Regions from separate parts of the Micromonospora sp. RB23 genome, predicted to be linked through region 2. Evidence: riboswitches for the same ligand, from Rfam matches in the RefSeq annotation. Region 2 holds a riboswitch; each other region holds the start of a gene.

Region 1 (3,266 bases), 2.7 Mb from region 2:
TCGATGGCGTACGCCTACTTCGTCGTGCACCAGCCGGACGACCTGCTGCCGCTGCGCAACGGCGGTGAGCTGGCCGCACTCTTCTGCTGGTCGTTCCTGCTGGTGGCGACACTCGGCTCGGGCCCGTGGGCGCTCGACGCGCTGCTGTTCAAGCGTCGCGCCGAGGCGTCGGCGCCGTCGATGGCCGAGCCCAGCCCGGTGAACGCCTGACCGCACCCGTAACGCGCGTCGCCGGAGCCTCGGCGTGTCGGCTCCGGCGACGCGTGCGTTCGGGGCGTCGTTCCATCGGGTGATGCCGTGGACGATTCAGCTCCAAAGGATGCGAGGGGGAGGGGTCGCTCCCCGGCCGCCCTCACGCCGACTCAGGCGCGCAGTCAGGCCGGCGGGCGGGGCGTGAGGACCGCGTCCAGCAGGCCCGGGTAGCGCGCGTCCACCTCATCGCGGCGTAGTCGGACCAGGCGGCTGGTGCCCGCGGCCCGGGTGCGGGTCAGGCCGGCCTCACGCAGCACCTTGAGGTGGTGGCTGCGGGTCGCCTTCGAGACGCCGAAGTCGAAGCTGCCGCAGGCCGCCTCGCCACCCTCGGCGAGCGCCCGGACGATCTGCAACCGCACGTCGTCGGCGAGTGCGGCCAGCACGGCGGTGACCGGTACGGCGGTCAGGTCGGGTTCGTGCGGCTCCATGTGACCAGTCTAACCCTTGTTCGACAACGATCGAACAACACCCTAGGGTCGGTGTCGTTGGTTCGAAGATACTCGAACAAAGGAGCTGACGATGCGATCCCGCGCCGCCGCCTACCCGCTGCTCGCCGCGCTCGCCTGGGGTGCGATGTTTCCGATCCTCGCCACCGCGCTGGTGAGGGTCGACCCGCTCAACCTGACCACCGCCCGCTATCTGTTCGCCGCCGTCATCCTGGTCGGCATCCTGCTGATCCGTGAGGGCTCGGCCGCGCTGCGCCTCGGCGGACGCGGAGTCGAGGTGGTGGTGCTGGGTGTCGTCGGCTTCGCCGGTTTCAACCTGCTCACCAATCTGGCCCTCGAACACGCCGCCCCGCAGCAGATCTCCCTGTTCGTGGCGACCACCCCGATCATCACCCAACTGGTCCGGTGGGCCCGGGACGGCGTACGGCCGAAGCCTCTCCTGCTGGTCCTCTCCCTGGTGGCGCTCCTCGGCGTCGGCCTGGTGATCACGCGCGGGAGCCTGGCCGGGCTCGGCCAGTTCGGTCTCGGCGGCCTCATGATGATCGGAGCGGTGCTCGGCTGGGCCGTCTACACCCACGGCGCGACCCGGTTCGGCGCCTGGTCGCCGCTGCGGTTCACCACCCTGACCGCGCTCGCCGGCACGGCCGCCATGCTGGCCGCCAGCATCGGCGCCGACGCCGTCGGGTGGCAGCACGCGCCGGCCGCCGCCGACCTGGTGGCGGTCACCCCACAACTGGCGTACGCCGTGCTCGTCGCCGCCGTCGTCGCGGTGCTGGCCTGGAACACCGGTGTGCAGCGGCTGGGCGCGGCCAACGCCGCCCTGTTCATGAACCTCGTCCCGGTGACCACCTTCGTCGTGCAGATCGCCCGTGGCTACCGGCCGGAGGGCGTCGAGCTGGTCGGCGCGGCGATCACCATCGCCGCCCTGGTCGCCGCGAACCTCGCGGCGCGCACCCGCCCCCGGCCCTCGGCGCCGCCCCGGGCGACGGCCGTCACCGATCCGGTCGCGGTGGTCGACCCGGTGGCGGTGGCCGCCCGCTGACCCACTGGCTGGGATGCCCGGTGGAGGCGCCGGGCAACGTTGCCTAGACTCGGTGGCACAACTGCATACCTCATCCAGAGGGGCTGAGGGATACGGCCCGACGACGCCCCGGCAACCACCCCGCGCGCTCACCGCTGAGCGACAGGCGGGGCAGGTGCCAATTCCGTCCCCGCCGCACCGTGCGATGCGGGGAAAGATGAGAGGACTCTCGACATGACGTCGACGCTCGCCGCCTCCGGCATCGACACCTCCGCCAGCCCCGCCCGCGCTCTCGTCTGCCGCGCCTGTTCGGCCCGCTACCCGCTCGCCGCCCAGCACGCCTGTTACGAGTGTTTCGGCCCGCTGGAAGTCGACTACGACACCGCGGCCCTCGCCACGGTCACCCGCGAGCAGATCGAGGCCGGCCCGAACAACATCTGGCGGTACGCCGCGCTGCTGCCCGCCGGGCAGGACCCGGCCACCCGGGTCACCCTCGACCCGGGTCTGACCCCGCTGGTCGCGGCGCCGCACCTCGCCGCCGAGCTGGGCATCACCGCGCCGCTCTGGGTCAAGGACGACAGCGCCAACCCGACCCACTCGTTCAAGGACCGGGTCGTCTCCGTGGCGCTGACCGCTGCGAAGGCGCTCGGGTTCAGCCGGTTCGCCTGCGCCTCCACCGGCAACCTGGCCAACTCCGTGGCCGCGCACGCCGCCCGCGCCGGCGTGCCCTCGATCGTCTTCATCCCCTGCGACCTGGAGCAGGGCAAAATCATCACCACCGCCGTGTACGGCGGCGAACTGGTCGCCATCGACGGCTCGTACGACGACGTCAACCGGCTCTGCGGTGAACTGGTGGAGACCGACGAGTTCGAGGACACGGCGTTCGTCAACGTGAACGTCCGGCCGTACTACGCGGAGGGCTCCAAGACCCTCGGGTACGAGGTGGCCGAACAGCTCGGCTGGCGGATTCCCGCTCAGGTGGTCATCCCGATGGCCAGCGGCGAACTGCTCACCAAGATTGACAAGGCGTTCTCCGAACTGGTCGAGATCGGCCTGGTCGAGGCGCCGGAGGGCGGCTGGAAGGTCTTCGGGGCGCAGTCGGCCGGCTGCAACCCGATCGCCGTGGCGCTGCACGCCGACACCGACACGATCACCCCGGTCAAGCCCACCGGCATCGCCAAGTCGCTCAACATCGGCGACCCCGCCGCCGGCCTCTACGCCCTCGAGGCGGTGCGCCGCACCGGCGGCTGGATGGAGTACGCCGACGACGACGAGATCCGCGCCGGCATCCGCGACCTGGCCCGCACCACCGGGGTGTTCGCCGAGACGGCCGGCGGCGTCACCGCGGCGGTGCTGCGCAAGCTGGTCGAGTCCGGCCGGCTCGACCCGACGGCGGAGACGGTCATCTTCAACACCGGCGAAGGTCTGAAGACGATCGACGCAGTGGCTGCCCAGGTCGGCCCGACCCACCAGATCAAGCCGTCCCTGCGTGCCGCCCGCGACGCCGGTCTGCTCGGCTGAATCCACCGGGTGACTGGATTTTCGCT
Region 2 (3,266 bases):
GACCGCCTCGTCCTGTCCGAGCTTGCGCAGTCGGCGTAGCGCCAGCGTGACGTTGCGCAGCACGCTCATGTGCGGGAAGAGGTTGAACTGCTGGAACACCATGCCGACCCGCTGGCGTAGCGCGTCCGGGTCGTCCCGCAGCACGCTGCGTCCGTCCAGCAGCACGTCGCCACGGTCGGGCTCGATGAGTCGGTTGAGCGTACGCAGCAGAGTGGACTTGCCCGAACCGGAGGGTCCGATCACACAGGCCGTCGCGCCGCGGGGCACGGTCAGGTCGACGCCGCGCAGCACGCGGTTCGCTCCGAAGGCCAGGTGGATGTCCTGTGCCCGCAGGCTGACCGAGGTGGTCGTGGCGGCGGTCATCGCCGGTCTCCTTCCGTGGTCGCGGTCAAGGCGGGCTCGTCGTCCTCGTCCGGCGCGACGGTGGTCCGGCCGTCGCGCAGCCGCCGGTCGATCCAGTTGACGAGGTGTGTCAGCGGGACGGTCAACGCCAGGTAGAACAGGCCAGCCAGCAGCAGCGCGGACTCGTTTCCGGTGGTGGCCGCGTAGTCCTGCCCGATGCGGAACAGCTCCCGCTGGCTGGCCACCAGGCCGAGGAAGTAGACCAGGCTGGAGTCCTTGATCAGCGCGATGAGCTGGTTGACCCAGGCGGGCAGCACCCGCCGGATGCCCTGCGGGATGATCACCAGCCGCATCGCGTCGGCCCAGGAGAAGCCGAGGGCCCGCGCGCCCTCCAACTGGGCTGCCTCCACGGACTGGATGCCGGCGCGGAAGATCTCCCCGATGTACGCGGCGGCGATCAGCGACAGCGCGAGGATGCCCAGCGGGTACGGGTCCGGCCCCCACACCCGCATGCCCAGCGGCGCCAGTCCGACGCCGATCAGCAGGATCGTCGCCGCGGCCGGCAGTCCCCGGAACACGTCGGTGTAGACGCGCGCCGGCCACCGCAGCCACCGACTACGGGAGATGCCGGCCACGGCCAGCAGCAGACCCAGCACCGTGCCGAGCAGGGCGGCGGAAACCGCCAGGATCAGCGTGTTGGGCAGCCCGACGGTCAGCATCTCGGGCAGCGCCTCGCGCATCGCGTCGACGTCGAAGAACGTCTCCCACAGGGTGCTCAACGGATCCATCGTTCGCCTCTCCTACCGCCCCGTCCGCTCGTCAACTCGGATCGCTCAGGACGACGTCGACGCGGACGCCGACGGCAGCGTGGACCCGGACGCCGCCGGTGCCGCCGCCTTGCCGCTGCCCGGGGTGAAGTCGGCCGGGATCGGGCGGCCCGGGTAGTACTGGGCCTGCAACCGGCTCCACGTGCCGTCGGCGATCACCTCGTCGAGGCCCTTGTTCAGCGCCTCGCGCAGCTTGTCGCTGCCCTTGGCGACGGCGTACGCGGTCGGTGCCGGGCTGAGCTGCTTGGCCGCCACGGTGATCTTGCCGTTGCTGTCGGCGGCGGACTTCTCGCCGATCTCCGCCGGGGCGATCCACGCGTCGGCCGTGCCCGCCTTGAGCTGGTTGATCGCGCCGTTGTAGTCCGGTACGCGGACCGGGCCGAGCTGCTTGCCGGTGGCGTAGTCGTCCTGGACGGTGCCCTGTACCACCACGACACGCTTGCCGGCGAGCTGGTCGAAACCGGTGATGGGGGAGCCGGCCGGCACGTCCAGCCCGAAGTAGCCGAAGTCGTACCCGTTGCCGAAGTCGACGGTCTTCTTGCGCGCCTCGGTGATGGTGATCGAGGAGCTGCCGACGTCGAACTTGTGGTTGTTGACCTGGGACAGCAGCGCGGAGAAGTCGGTGCCGACGAACTCCACCCGCAGACCGAGCTTGCCGGCCACGGCGGTCAGCAGGTCGTTGTCGAAGCCGGTGAACTTACCGTCCTTGAGGTACACGTTCGGCGGTGCGTCGGTCAGGGTGCCGGCCCGCAACACGCCGGCCTGCGCCAGGCCGTACGGGTTGCCGCCGCCGCCCGCCGACCCGCCGCCGTCCCCGCCACCGCAAGCGCTCAACGCGCCAAGAGCAACGGCGGCAGCCGCAAATACCTTGAATGCAGAAAAAATTCGCACAGCCAGCTCCAAAAGGGATGCGTCGACCTCGTCGATCATGAAGTTGGCGCCGCGACACGCCGGCCGGGCGGGCAGCAACTTCATGATCGACGCGAGAGGTCGCGTGGTGGGTGGGTGCCCTCAGGGGGCGGGTGGGACGGGGTGGGGAGGGTCAGCGCTTCAGGCGGCGGTACACGCCGCGCTGCGCATTCGCATCAGGTCCACGTGGCGACGCCGGGTCAGGGCCGGGGTACGCCGGCTGGCCGGTGGCGTCGGGCTGAGGATGTGCATGCGGTCTCCCGGGTCTTGTTGCTGACCTGGGTGCCAGGCCACGCTTGCACCGACGTCCCGCCGGTGCCTGGTCTTCACCCGGGGCACCCCACCGCGGAGGAGGGTTGCCGGCCAGCGAGCCGGGGCTTCGCGCTGGCGCTCATGACCTGCGCCGAGGCTAGCAGCAGCGACCGGTCCCTCGTCCAGCCGATATGACCACGCTCACCGACGGTGACCGGCGCTCGGCGAGCGGGTCAACCGGCGTGCACGTGGGGTCGGCGCGTCCGGTCCGGCTCCTGGCGGCGCAGGATCTCCCGGGTCACCGAGGCGATCTCGCCCTGCCCGAACGCCAGGTAGCGCAGCACGTTGCGGGCCGGGCCGCCCTCGGTCCACTCGAAGTAGATGTGGGGGCGTCGCGCACTACGGTCGCGGATCTCCAGTAAGAGCGCGGCCAGCGCGTTGGGCACCGAGGAGCTGGCCAGGCTGAGCACCGGGAAGCGGTCGTGCGCCACGCTGCCGCGTACCGGCAACTCCGTCTCGAAGTCCGACGGGTCGGTGACCCGGACTTCCACGAAGATCACGTCGCTGTCGTCGGGGAAGTCATTGTCCGCCATGGTCTGGGCCAGCTTGTCGCGGTACTCCGTCAGGTCGCGGCGCTCCGGCTCGTGCGCAATCAGGCGGATCCGGCGTCCGGCGCGCTCGTCGATCAACGCGGTCGCGACCTCGTCGAGGTCGACGCGGTCGACCCGCAGCTCGAACGCCCGCAGCAGCCGCGACAGCGCCGACACCAGGATCATCGCGCCGATGAAGCAGGCCGCGATCTTCACACCGTCGGGCCGCTCCGCCACGTTCGCCACGGTGGTGTAGACGAACACCACCGCGATGGCCCCGAACGCGACCGTGCGGCCCCGTTGCCGTCGCCGCCGCGCCGCGAGGGTCACGGCCGTCGCCGCCGAG
Region 3 (3,266 bases), 2.7 Mb from region 2:
GTGATCAACCGGGCCGCCCGGCCGGCGCTGGACCTGCTCGCGGCGCAGCTCGACGCGACCGCCGACGGCCTGCGCTCCCGGGACCGCGCCACCATCCAGCGGGCGCTGGAGCGGCTGCGCGACAACAAGGAGGAGCTGGCGACCCTGAGCGAGGCCATCGAGGGCGCCAAGGAGACCGCCACCCTGTCGCCGGCCCGCTGGCACCGCCGCGACGAACTCATCCACTACGCGGAGGCCGCCGACCCGATCGACCGGGCGATGCGCAACTCCGGCACCCTGATCCGCCGTTCCGTCACGCTGATCGAGGACGACGAGCCGGTACCCGACCCCATGCCGGACGCGATCGGTCACCTCGCCGAGTCGGTCCGGCTGCTCAAACACGAGTTCGCGGCGGGCGAGGAGCCGCAGAAGGCACGGGAGCGGTCACTGCGGGCCGTCAGCGAGGCCGGCCGGGCGTACGGGGCCGGCGTCGGCTTCTCCGGCAGCGTCGTGATCGCCCAGATCCGTACCACGGCCAGCGACCTGCTGGTGGCCTCCGGGATCGAGCAGGAGGAGGCGAACCGCTGGATCCGCACCTCGTTCGGCGACCAGGAGCGACCGGTGGGTGAACCGGCCGAGCCGGGCGACGCGCCGAAGCCACCCACCGCGCCGCCCGTCGGCTAGGGCGGGTGTCAGGCCAGCTCGGCGAGCGCCGCGAGCAGGCGGTCCACCTGGGCGGCGGTGCTGCCCAGACCGATGCTGGCACGCAGCGCGGTCGGTGGGAGATCCCGTCGGCCGGTACGCGTGGCAGCCTCGCAGAGCAGCCGTCGGGCCAGCGGGTGGGCGCAGAACAACCCGTCCCGTACGCCGATGCGGTGCTCGGCGGCGAGCCGGGCGGCCACCGTGGCCGAGTCCTGACCGGCGACCACGAACGACACGATGCCGACCCGGGGGGCGTCCGGGCCGAAGGTCCGCAGCTCCACGACGTGCGGCAGGGTCGCGAGGCCGGTGCGCAGCCGGGCCAGCAACGCCTGCTCGCGGGCGGCGAGCGCGAGCCGGTCGGCGTCGGTCAACGCCGCGCACACCGCCGCCAGCGCCACCGCGCCCAGCAGGTTGGGCGTGCCGCCCTCGTGCCGGGCCGGTCCGGTCGCCCAGGTCACGTCGTGGGTGGCCGGCCCGACGTGGCTGGTGGCTCCGCCGCCGGCCAGGTACGGCGGGGCAGCGTCCAGCCAGTCCGCCCGGCCGACGAGCACACCCGCGCCGAACGGGGCGTACAGCTTGTGGCCGGACACGGCCAGGTAGTCCACGTCGAGCGCGTGCTTGTCGACCGGCGCGTGCGGGGCGAGCTGCGCCGCGTCGAGGACGATCCGGGCGCCGTGCCGGTGGGCCACCCGGGCCAGCTCGGCGACCGGCCACAGCTCACCTGTCACGTTGCTCGCCCCGGTCACCGCGACCAGCACCGGCAGCGCGGGACTGCTGTCGCGGCGCAGTTCGGTGAGCGCGGCGGCGAGATCGCGTACCGCCCCGGCCGGGTTGGCGGGCACCGGCAGGCGTACCGAGCCGCGCGGCCAGGGCAGCAGGTTCGCGTGGTGTTCACCGGCGAAGGTGACCACCGTCGTGCCGGCGGGCAACGACCGGGCCAGCAGGTTGAGCGCGTCCGTGGTGTTCCGGGTGAAGACCACGTGGTCGTCCGCGCGGGCGCCGAAGAAGTCGCCGATTGTCTGCCGGGCCCGCTCGTAGGCCAACGTGCAGCGCCGCGACAGCGCTCCCGCGCCCCGGTGCACGCTGGCGTACCAGGGAAGCAGTTCGTTGACCGCGTCGGCCGCGGCCCGCGCGCACGGCGCGGTGGCCGCGTAGTCGAGGTTGATCTCGCCGGGTACGCCGAGCACGTCGAGCGCCGCCGACGGCGGGGACGCGACGGCGGGCAGGCTGGGTAGCGAGGGTACGAGAGTGACGGACACGCCGGAACCTCCGGGGTCAGGGACCCCGGGTGTGCTGTCGGGACGGGGTCCGCGCTTGCCCAGCACGCCGATCGGGCTGGGCCCGGTCATCACCCGGGGCACCCCACCGCGAACTCGACGAGGGTTGCCGGCCAGCAAGCCGGGGCTTGACGCTGGCGCTCGTGACCTGCCGGCAGCATAGCGGCTGTGGATGCGGCCGGACCAGCCGGCGGGGGATGGCTACGCTGACCGCATGGCCGACACCCCGCCCGGTGCACCCCTGCCGTCGCCGCCGCATCCGCCCGCGGTCCCGCCCGGCGCGTCGCCCCGGATGCCGTTGCGGCGCCTGGGCTGGCGGCGGTTCCTGGTGCTGGCCGGGGTGGTGCTGCTCATCGCCGCGTGCGCGGTCTTCATGGTCGTCCGCCTCGGCCAGTCGCTTGGCCTCGACGCGCTGCTCATCGGCGTGGGTGCCGCGATCCTGCCGGTGCCGGTGCTGGTCGCCTGCTTCCTCTGGCTCGACCGGTACGAGCCGGAACCGCTGAAGTACCTGGTCTTCTGCTTCGCCTGGGGGGCGTTCGTCTCCACCGCCGCCTCGCTGACCGTGAACGAGTTCGCCGCCGGGCGGTTCGCCGACTGGGGGCTGCCGGACGCGCTGACCGGTGTGCTGGTGGCGCCGTTCATCGAGGAGCTGACCAAGGCTCTCGGCCCGATCCTGCTGCTGGTGTTCCGGCGTCGGGAGTGGTCCGGGATCACCGACGGCCTGGTCTACTGCGGGCTCTCCGCGGTCGGCTTCGCCATGGTGGAGAACATCCTCTACCTGGGTGGATACGGCTACGCGGCCGGCGCCGACCGGTACGGCCCCGCGACCGGCACCCAGCAGGTGATCGCCATCTTCATCGTGCGGATCCTCCTTTTCGGGTTCGCCCATCCCCTCTTCACCTCGATGACCGGCGTGGGACTCGGCGTGGCCTCCCGTACCGCCGACCGGCGGGTCCGGGTGCTGGCCCCGATCGCCGGCCTGCTGCTGGCGATGATGCTGCACGGCACGTGGAACCTGCTGCCCACGCTGACCCAGGCCACCGGCGAGGCCGTGATCATGCTGTACGGCTTCCTGGGCCTGATGGTGCCGGTGTTCTTCGGCGTGGTCGGGCTGGCCGTGTGGCTGCGTGCCTGGGAGGGGCGGCTCACCGAGCGGACGCTGCCGGACTACGTACGCGCCGGCTGGTTGAGCCCGCCCGAGGTCGCCGCCCTGAGCAGCCTGGGCCGTCGGCACGCCGCCCGGAGTTGGGCACGACGGGTAGCGGGCGACGCCGGGGCGCGGGCGATGCGCGGATACCAGCTCGCCGC

The links. A riboswitch is a leader RNA that binds a small molecule or an ion and turns the genes downstream of it on or off. The one in region 2 is predicted to bind S-adenosylmethionine.
Region 1: it holds a riboswitch for S-adenosylmethionine, as region 2 does, so the genes downstream of both, thrC (threonine synthase) here and ACTFTM_RS10880 (ABC transporter substrate-binding protein) in region 2, are expected to answer to the same signal.
Region 3: it holds a riboswitch for S-adenosylmethionine, as region 2 does, so the genes downstream of both, ACTFTM_RS29715 (aminotransferase class V-fold PLP-dependent enzyme) here and ACTFTM_RS10880 (ABC transporter substrate-binding protein) in region 2, are expected to answer to the same signal.

The regions. Positions count from the first base shown of each region.
Region 1 covers NZ_CM132111.1:6,523,115-6,526,380, reverse strand. Annotated here, with positions in the region: gene ACTFTM_RS29815 (DoxX family protein) at 1-210, shown strand, start outside; gene ACTFTM_RS29810 (ArsR/SmtB family transcription factor) at 375-680, opposite strand; gene ACTFTM_RS29805 (EamA family transporter) at 772-1,740, shown strand; SAM riboswitch class I at 1,808-1,943, shown strand; gene thrC (threonine synthase) at 1,954-3,240, shown strand.
Region 2 covers NZ_CM132111.1:2,368,355-2,371,620, forward strand. Annotated here, with positions in the region: gene ACTFTM_RS10870 (amino acid ABC transporter ATP-binding protein) at 1-363, opposite strand, end outside; gene ACTFTM_RS10875 (amino acid ABC transporter permease) at 360-1,130, opposite strand; gene ACTFTM_RS10880 (ABC transporter substrate-binding protein) at 1,176-2,003, opposite strand; SAM riboswitch class IV at 2,366-2,477, opposite strand; gene ACTFTM_RS10885 (amino acid transporter) at 2,564-3,266, opposite strand, start outside.
Region 3 covers NZ_CM132111.1:6,500,719-6,503,984, reverse strand. Annotated here, with positions in the region: gene ACTFTM_RS29720 (FUSC family protein) at 1-663, shown strand, start outside; gene ACTFTM_RS29715 (aminotransferase class V-fold PLP-dependent enzyme) at 672-1,907, opposite strand; SAM riboswitch class IV at 1,987-2,107, opposite strand; gene ACTFTM_RS29710 (PrsW family intramembrane metalloprotease) at 2,131-3,266, shown strand, end outside.